2 regions of the Serratia sp. JSRIV002 genome follow, and region 1 is predicted to be linked to the other one. Evidence: riboswitches for the same ligand, from Rfam matches in the RefSeq annotation. Region 1 holds a riboswitch; the other holds the start of a gene.
The links. A riboswitch is a leader RNA that binds a small molecule or an ion and turns the genes downstream of it on or off. The one in region 1 is predicted to bind thiamine pyrophosphate.

Region 2: another riboswitch for thiamine pyrophosphate. It lies ahead of thiM (hydroxyethylthiazole kinase); the one in region 1 lies ahead of thiC (phosphomethylpyrimidine synthase ThiC).

Annotation. Positions count from the first base shown of each region.
Region 1 covers NZ_CP074143.1:443,310-447,524, forward strand. Annotated here, with positions in the region: gene thiE (thiamine phosphate synthase) at 1-493, opposite strand, end outside; gene thiC (phosphomethylpyrimidine synthase ThiC) at 486-2,429, opposite strand; TPP riboswitch at 2,547-2,669, opposite strand; gene rsd (sigma D regulator) at 2,774-3,289, opposite strand; gene nudC (NAD(+) diphosphatase) at 3,391-4,158, shown strand; gene hemE (uroporphyrinogen decarboxylase) at 4,196-4,215, shown strand, end outside.
Region 2 covers NZ_CP074143.1:4,441,144-4,445,358, forward strand. Annotated here, with positions in the region: gene KGP26_RS20915 (Fic family protein) at 1-496, opposite strand, end outside; gene thiD (bifunctional hydroxymethylpyrimidine kinase/phosphomethylpyrimidine kinase) at 624-1,424, opposite strand; gene thiM (hydroxyethylthiazole kinase) at 1,421-2,215, opposite strand; TPP riboswitch at 2,252-2,343, opposite strand; gene rluF (23S rRNA pseudouridine(2604) synthase RluF) at 2,456-3,217, shown strand; gene KGP26_RS20935 (phosphoethanolamine transferase) at 3,428-4,215, shown strand, end outside.

The DNA of each region.
Region 1 (4,215 bases):
CTACTGTTGGATACTGCTGTAATCCGGCGACGTGGCGTTGCAACTCGGCCAAGCCTTGCGGCTCAGAGGGCATTTCCTTGGTTTGCGTTGGGAAGATATGCCCCAGTGCGATATAGGAAGGTTTGACGGCGATCGCCCGGGCCAGCTCGGCATCGTCATGGGTGGAAACGCCCAAGCGCAATCCTGCCCGATGGATGGCCGCCAGATCGGTGGTGTCTAAATCCTCCTGGCCCAGGTGTACGCCATAGGCCCCATGTTTGATCGCCAGCCGCCAATAATCATTGATAAACAACCGGGCCTGATAGCGTTTGCCAAGGGCTATAGCGGCGGCAATATCGGCCTCCACTTGCTCGTCTGGCAGATCTTTGATGCGTAGTTGGATAGTGGTAACGCCTGCCTCCAGCAGGCGGGCGATCCATTCAACACTGTCGACGACCGGGTATAAACCCAGCTTGTGCGGTGTTGCAGGGAAGGGAGAGGTGAGGTTAGTCATTATTTATCTCCTCCTGCAAATTGGCCGCACTGTGGTACAGCTCGCTGCCGCGTGAGCGGAATTCAGCCGACATTTTCTCCATCCCGGTCAGTTGCACTTCGATCGGTTTGGCAGCCTCTTGTGCGGCGGCATAGTCACGCACTTCCTGGGAAATCTTCATCGAGCAGAACTTCGGCCCACACATGGAGCAGAAGTGGGCGATCTTGCCGGATTCTTGCGGCAGCGTTTCGTCGTGATAGGCACGGGCGGTTTGTGGATCCAGCGCCAGGTTGAACTGATCTTCCCAACGGAATTCAAAGCGCGCCTTGGACATGGCGTTATCGCGGATCTGTGCGCCCGGATGACCTTTCGCCAAGTCGGCGGCGTGAGCGGCGATCTTGTAGGTGATCAGCCCCTGTTTCACATCTTCCTTGTTAGGCAACCCCAGATGTTCCTTCGGCGTCACGTAGCACAGCATCGCACAGCCGAACCAGCCGATCATTGCCGCGCCGATCCCGGAGGTGAAATGGTCGTAACCCGGTGCGATATCGGTGGTCAATGGCCCTAGCGTGTAGAACGGTGCTTCATGGCAATGTTCCAGCTCCTCGGTCATGTTGCGGCGGATCATCTGCATCGGCACGTGGCCAGGGCCTTCGATCATCACCTGTACGTCATATTCCCAGGCAACCTTGGTCAGTTCACCCAGCGTATGCAGCTCAGCGAATTGCGCTTCGTCATTGGCATCCTGGATCGAACCCGGGCGCAGGCCGTCGCCGAGTGACAGCGAGACATCGTAAGCGGCGCAAATTTCGCAGATCTCGCGGAAGTGCTGATAGAGGAAGTTTTCCTGATGATGCGACAGGCACCACTTCGCCATGATCGAGCCGCCACGGGAGACAATGCCGGTCAGGCGTTTGGCGGTCATCGGCACATAGCGCAGCAACACCCCGGCGTGAATGGTGAAGTAATCGACGCCTTGCTCAGCCTGTTCCAGCAGGGTATCTCGGAACATTTCCCAGGTCAGGTTCTCCGCCACGCCGTTCACTTTTTCCAGCGCCTGATAGATCGGTACCGTACCAATCGGCACCGGGCTGTTACGCAGGATCCATTCACGGGTTTCGTGGATATAGCGGCCAGTGGAGAGGTCCATCACGGTGTCAGCGCCCCAGCGGGTTGACCACACCAGCTTCTCGACTTCCTCTTCGATCGAAGAAGTAACCGCCGAGTTGCCGATATTGGCATTCACCTTCACCAGGAAATTACGGCCAATAATCATCGGCTCGGATTCCGGGTGGTTGATGTTGGCGGGAATGATGGCGCGGCCAGCGGCCACTTCCTGGCGCACAAATTCCGGCGTGATGTTTTCCGGCAGATGAGCGCCCCAGCTCTGGCCAGGATGCTGGTGGCGCAGCACTTCACCACGAATGCGCTCGCGGCCCATATTTTCGCGAATGGCGATAAACTCCATCTCTGGGGTGACAATACCGGCGCGAGCGTAATGCAGTTGCGTAACACATTTACCCGGCAGGGCTTTGCGGGGCAGCGGCAGGTGCTCAAAGCGCAGATGGTCTAACCCAACGTCGGCCAATCGCTGTTGGGTGAAGCCGGAACTGACACCGCTTAACGCTTCGGTATCGGCACGTTCGGCGATCCAGCTCGCTCGTACTTTTGCCAAGCCACGATGTACGTCGAGCACCGCCTGCGGATCGCCATACGGCCCTGCGGTGTCATACACCGGAATGGGTTCGTTCTGTTCATATTGGGGCTGGTCTTTGTTGCCGCCGATCAGCGTCGGGCTGAGCTGGATCTCACGCATCGGTACCTGGATATCGCTGCGCGAACCCGCGAGATAGATCCGCTGTGAGTTGGGGAAGGTAACGCCTTGCAGAGAGTCGATAAAATCTTGCGCCTGGTCACGCTGTTGTTTACGGGCACGAGGTTGGTTCACGGTAGACATAGCAAATTCCTATCAGTGGAGTGATGTGTGGAAAATTGCTTGTCTGGAGCTCGGAGGGAGTAATGATGGTAGCCGGTAAGGCAGGCACAGCCCCTGGTGGGAGCATCTTGCCTATGGCGATAGATTACTCTTGTTCCCTTCGCGGGTATTAACCCGATCAGGTTCCGCGGATCCCGAATTAACGGTCTCAGCCTGGCTAATTTGATGAAAAATCAGCGCTAGGCACTCCGACAAGAGCCCTCAGTATAAGAGGGTCAACAAAAACCACAAGCCCTCCCCCGTCATCTTTCAAGCCGTAGCGTTGTTGACCGCCTGGCTACGACTTGAAATCTATAGGGGGATAATTAGGCGGGATGAGGCATAGATTCAGTATTCGTGGTGCCCGGTTGGCCCTGCTGCCAGGTTTCTGTCGCCAGTTGGATCAACTGATCTTCCAAAGCGAAACGTGACGCCAGGGCTTCGCCGATATCTGACAGTGCCTGATTGAGTTCTTCACACACGTCCTGATCGATAACGACTTCGGTGTAGCGGTCATGGAACGCCATCACGATTTCAGTATTGCCCTGTAGTTTTGGGTAGAACTTGGTGGCTAGCGCCATCTTGGGGCTGGCAGAGCCTTCCACTTGTTTGATAATTTTGTCATAAATGTGAAAATGCCCGGCAGAAAGATAATCCACCAGATTCTGGCAAAAGTTCTCCAGCGCTTTTTCATTGAGCGGCGTATGCTTTTCTTTGTTGGGTTTAATGCCGACTAGACTGCAATAGGCTACCAGCAGCTGTTTGCGGGCCTGTAACCATTGATCGACTAATTCATTACTGCCACCAACGCGCTGAGTCAGGCTTTCCAATCGGTTTAGCATGATTGACTCCGTGTGTAAGAGAAAGAAAAAGTGGTAAGTTAATAAAATGTAACAAAGAGCATTCCTAGATTGCCAGTGAAGCAGAGGTTGTGCAACAACATATGGAACTTGCATTAACGGGTAACGAAAATGGCTGGTGGATCGTCAGCCATGAAAGCAAAATTTGGTTACCAAACGGTGAATTGCCGTTTGGTTCTGCCGCATTATTTTCCTTGCAAGGCCGACCGGCTCGGCAAATTGGCGAATGGGAGGGGGCACCGGTCTGGCTGGTGCGCCAACCGATGCCGAAAGAGATGGGATCGGTGCGGCAACTGCTCAGTCTCGATCGTGGCCTGTTCCAACTGGCCGGGCGCGGCGTACAGCTGGCCGACTTTTATCGCTCGCACCGGTTCTGTGGCTACTGCGGTCATGAGATGCACCTTAGCCGTACCGAAAGCGCCTGCCTTTGTGATAACTGTCGCGAACGTTATTACCCGCAGATTGCCCCTTGCGTGATTGTCGCCATCCGCCGCAATGACGAGATCCTGTTGGCACAGCATGTGCGCCACCGTGGCGGCATCCATACCGTGCTGGCGGGGTTTGTGGAGGTGGGGGAAACCCTGGAGCAGGCCGTAGCGCGCGAGGTGATGGAAGAAAGTAATATCGCCATTACCAACCTGCGTTACGTGACTTCGCAACCCTGGCCGTTCCCTCATTCGCTGATGATGGCGTTTATGGCCGAGTATCAGGGCGGTGAACTGCGCCACGATCCGAAAGAGTTGCTCAATGCGGGCTGGTATCGCTATGACCAACTGCCGCTGCTGCCACCGCCTGGTACCGTGGCGCGCCGCCTGATCGAGGACACCGTGGCGCTGTGTCGGGCAGAATAAGGTACAATGGCGGCAGATAATCAAGGGAGCCCAAGAAATGAATGAGTTGAAGAACGA
Region 2 (4,215 bases), 2.1 Mb from region 1:
CGATCAGTGGATGAATATCGGTGTGCTTTAACCACGCCAACAGATCGCCAACCAAACGCGATAGTTGATTGGCAGGTGGCGCCATATGGATAAGTTGTTTATCTCGATATACCCCAACATTGCCGCTGCGTAGCTGCCCCGGAGCATCGACCAGCCCTCCCATTAATAAACCATGTGCCGCCAACAAATCCTCAAGCCGATGGCTTTGCCAGCTTGGCAATTTTTCATAGGTAAGGATGGCGTTACGGACTTCCTGAATATCTTTTGCCGGTGCCAACACCCGCTTACCTTCCATGATCGCAGTCACCTGCTCAGTAGACAGGCTATTATGCTCAATGGCCAATGAGGCCTGAATGGTGCGGATACGGTTCTCTTTGCGTAACAAAGGTGAAGATTGCCCAGCCTGCGCGGCCCAATGCCCCAATAGCTCCCCCACCTCAATCACTCGATTCAGGATAGCTGGCGTAATGGTATAAGGTGGTTGATAACCAGCCATCTTGCTTCCCTTTATTTTCACAAATCAATCAGCCTGAGCCGCATTGGGCCTGGTTCCCGATCATGGAGGGCTCGGTGGAAAATATCAAGCAATTGACCAACTAGCATCGGCTAGTGGAAAAGTTGGCTCACCACCAGGCATGGAAATGATGCACCGGCCCAATACCCTGCCCTACCTCCAGGCTATCGGCCTGCTGTAAGGCCTGTTGCAGGTAGTTTTTTGCCGCTGCCACGGTATCGGCCCAATTTGGGTAGCGTGGGCGCAGGGCTGCCAGTGCCGCAGATAAGGTGCAACCGGTGCCGTGCGTGTGCCTGGTCGCTATGCGCGGCGCACTAAAGCGCTGCTCAAAGCCGGGGATAAATAGCCAATCTGGGCTTTCCTCTTCACTTAGGTGGCCCCCCTTCATCAACACCGCCTGACAGCCCATCGCTAATAACGCCTGGCCCTGCTCGCGCATTTGTGATTCGTTTTGTGCCGGAGCGCAGGCCAGCAAAGCCGCCGCCTCTGGCAAGTTCGGCGTGATAATGGAAACCAACGGCATTAGCTCACGGCGGATGGACTCCACCGCTTCCGGTGCCAACAGCGGGTCACCACTTTTAGCCAGCATCACCGTATCCAGCACTACATAAGGCAGCTTGTAATGGCGTAGGCGCTCGGCCACCGCCTGCACGATGTCGGCATTAGCCAACATGCCGATTTTAGCGCTGTCGATACGCACATCGCTGAGTACCGAATCCAGTTGGGCGGCCACAAATGCCGGTTCGATATGATATACCGACTGCACGCCACGGGTGTTCTGCGCCACCAGCGCGGTGATCACGCTGGTGCCATAGGCCCCCAATGCGGAGAAAGCTTTCAGATCGGCCTGAATACCGGCTCCACCGCTAGGATCGGTGCCAGCGATGGTGAGAGCGTTAATCCGTTTCATAGCAGATCCTCCATTCGCAGTTGGTAGAGGGCATCCAGGAAGGCGGCAGTAAAGCTGCCAGGGCCAGAACACCGCGCCGTGGCCCTTTCACCACATAGCGCCATCACCCGGCAAGCGGTGGCAACGTTATCCAGCCGATCGCCCGGCAAACTGCAAAATGCTGTCACAACGGCTGAAAGCGCGCAGCCCGTTCCCACTACGCGCGTCATTAATACATCGCCACCCGTGACGGCCCAGTCTCTTTCACCATCAGTGATATAGTCTGTCTCACCGGTGACGGCCACAATGGCCCCACAATTACGTGCTAATACGCGTGCTGCGGGTAATGCCATCAGCGAGTCATCCTGGCTATCTACGCCACGGGCGCTGGTCTGCAGGCCGCTCAATGCAATGATTTCCGACGCGTTGCCACGGATCGCCGCAGGCCGCAGGGTGAGCAAGCGGCGGGCGAAGATTGCTCGGTATTCCAATCCCCCAACGGCAACCGGATCCAGTAACCAGGGCTTTTCAGCACGATTGGCAGCCTCGATGGCGGCTAACATCGACTCTGCCCGCGAAGCGTGCAGGGTGCCGATATTGATCAACAGCGCATCAGCAACGCGGCTGAACTGCGCGGCCTCTTCCGGTTCCACTACCATCGCCGGTGAAGCACCAAGCGCCAGCAGCACGTTGGCCGTCAGCTCTTGCACCACTTCGTTGGTCAGGCAGTGGATCAATGGAGGTTGGCGTTTAAATTGGTTAAAACAGGCCGCGGCACGGGTGCCGGGTAACACATCAGGTCGAGTAAACATAGCGCTCCCAACCGGCGTTCAAGAAGGCGGGTACCGGTTGAGATACCGCGACATCCCTACGCTGGTATAATCCAGATCAGGTAATACGGGTAATTTCTCAGCCCCTAAGGGCACCCCGAGTCGACGTTTGCCATTATTGAGGCTGTGGCCAGTGAGGTCAATCACACGATAGCGTCAAAAAATAAAAAGGAGACGCCGTCTCCCCCAGATAATGTATAGTTCGCGTTTAACGGGGAAACCATGCTCACTCACTCATCTATCCGCCTTAACAAATACATTAGCGACAGCGGCATTTGTTCTCGTCGGGCTGCCGATCGCCACATCAGGCAGGGCAACGTCTTTATCAACGACAGCTTAGCCTCCTTGGGCGCTCAAGTATTGGTCGGGGATGTGGTCAAAGTTAACGGCCAGCCGATCGAACCGCGCGATGCGGCCGATCTGGTGCTAATCGCGCTGAACAAGCCGGTTGGTATCATCACCAGCATGGGAAAGCACGTGCGGGATAACATCGGTGATTACGTTAATCACAATAGGCGCATCTTTCCCATCGGGCGGCTGGATAAGGACTCTCAGGGGCTGATTTTCCTGACCAATGATGGCGAACTGTTCAATAAGATCCTCCGTGCTGGCAATAATCATCAAAAAGAGTACCTGGTCACCGTCAACAAACCGGTGACGGATGAGTTTATTCAGGGCATGGGCGCAGGCGTACCCATACTGGATACGGTGACTCAACAATGCCTGGTGGAGCAAGAAGCCCCGCAGATGTTTCGCATCACGCTGGTGCAGGGGCTTAACCGCCAAATCCGCCGTATGTGCAAATATTTTGGTTATCATGTCACCAAACTTGAGCGCCAGCGTATTATGAATATCACTCTGCAAGGGTTACCGCTGGGCGAATGGCGGGATTTGACCGATGATGAGCGGATCGAGTTATTCGAGCTGATTGAACACTCCTCGTCCGAGGATATTTCCGCCCCGCGTCAATATAGCCAGATATAGGCGACTGTCGCGATATGCAATCAACCTCTCAAAACAGCCGCTAATTATCAGTTGATCTTGTTTTCATTCGGCTCTATCTTCTCGCATCCGGGTAAATGTTGCGGCTCGCTGGATGCGGTCTATCCCTCCTCCCCTTTCCGTCAACCAAACGGATTTATGACTCTTTTCTTGTCAGAGTTACCACACGGCATTTGATAACTTTCGGTAAACATGAACTCAACGGTTAAAGATACCCTGGCAGCACGTGACGTCACCCTAACCCCGTGGACAGGCTTTTACTTCCTGCAGTCGCTGCTGATCAACTTCGCCCTCGGCTATCCATTTAGTCTGCTGTATGCCGTGGCGTTTAGCTGTGTGTTACTGCTGCTGTGGCGCCTCAGCTCGCGCCTGCAAAAGAGCGTGATCGGGCTGTGTAGCCTCATCGCCGCCCTGTATTTCCCATTTTCTCAGGCCTATGGCTCGCCCAATTTTAATACCCTGCTGGCGTTACACTCGACCACGGTGGAGGAGTCCAGCGAGATATTGACCATCTTTCCGTGGTACAGCTATTTGGTGTCCCTGTTTATTCTGGCACTGGGCATTATCGCGTTGCGCCGTAAGCCAACCCCGAAAGGGGCTTGGAACACCCTCCAGAGCTTATGTCTCACCATCAGCGTGGTCTGCTTTTTTGTCACGCCAGTGCAGAATCTGGCATACGGTGGCGTGTTTAAATTGACCGATTCTGGTTATCCCGTGTTTCGTTTCGTCAGAGATGTGATCGCCAATAACCAGGAAGTGATTGATGAAAAAGCCCGTATGCAGGCGTTTTCACAGCTGAAAGATTCCTGGAACGTGCTGACGGTGAAACCGAAATATCATATCTACATGGTAGTGATCGGCGAAAGCGCGCGGCGAGATGCCTTAGGGGCGTTTGGTGGGCACTGGGACAATACCCCCTTCGCCAGCCACGTAAACGGTACGCTGTTGCTTAACTATATTGCGGCCAGCGGCTCAACACA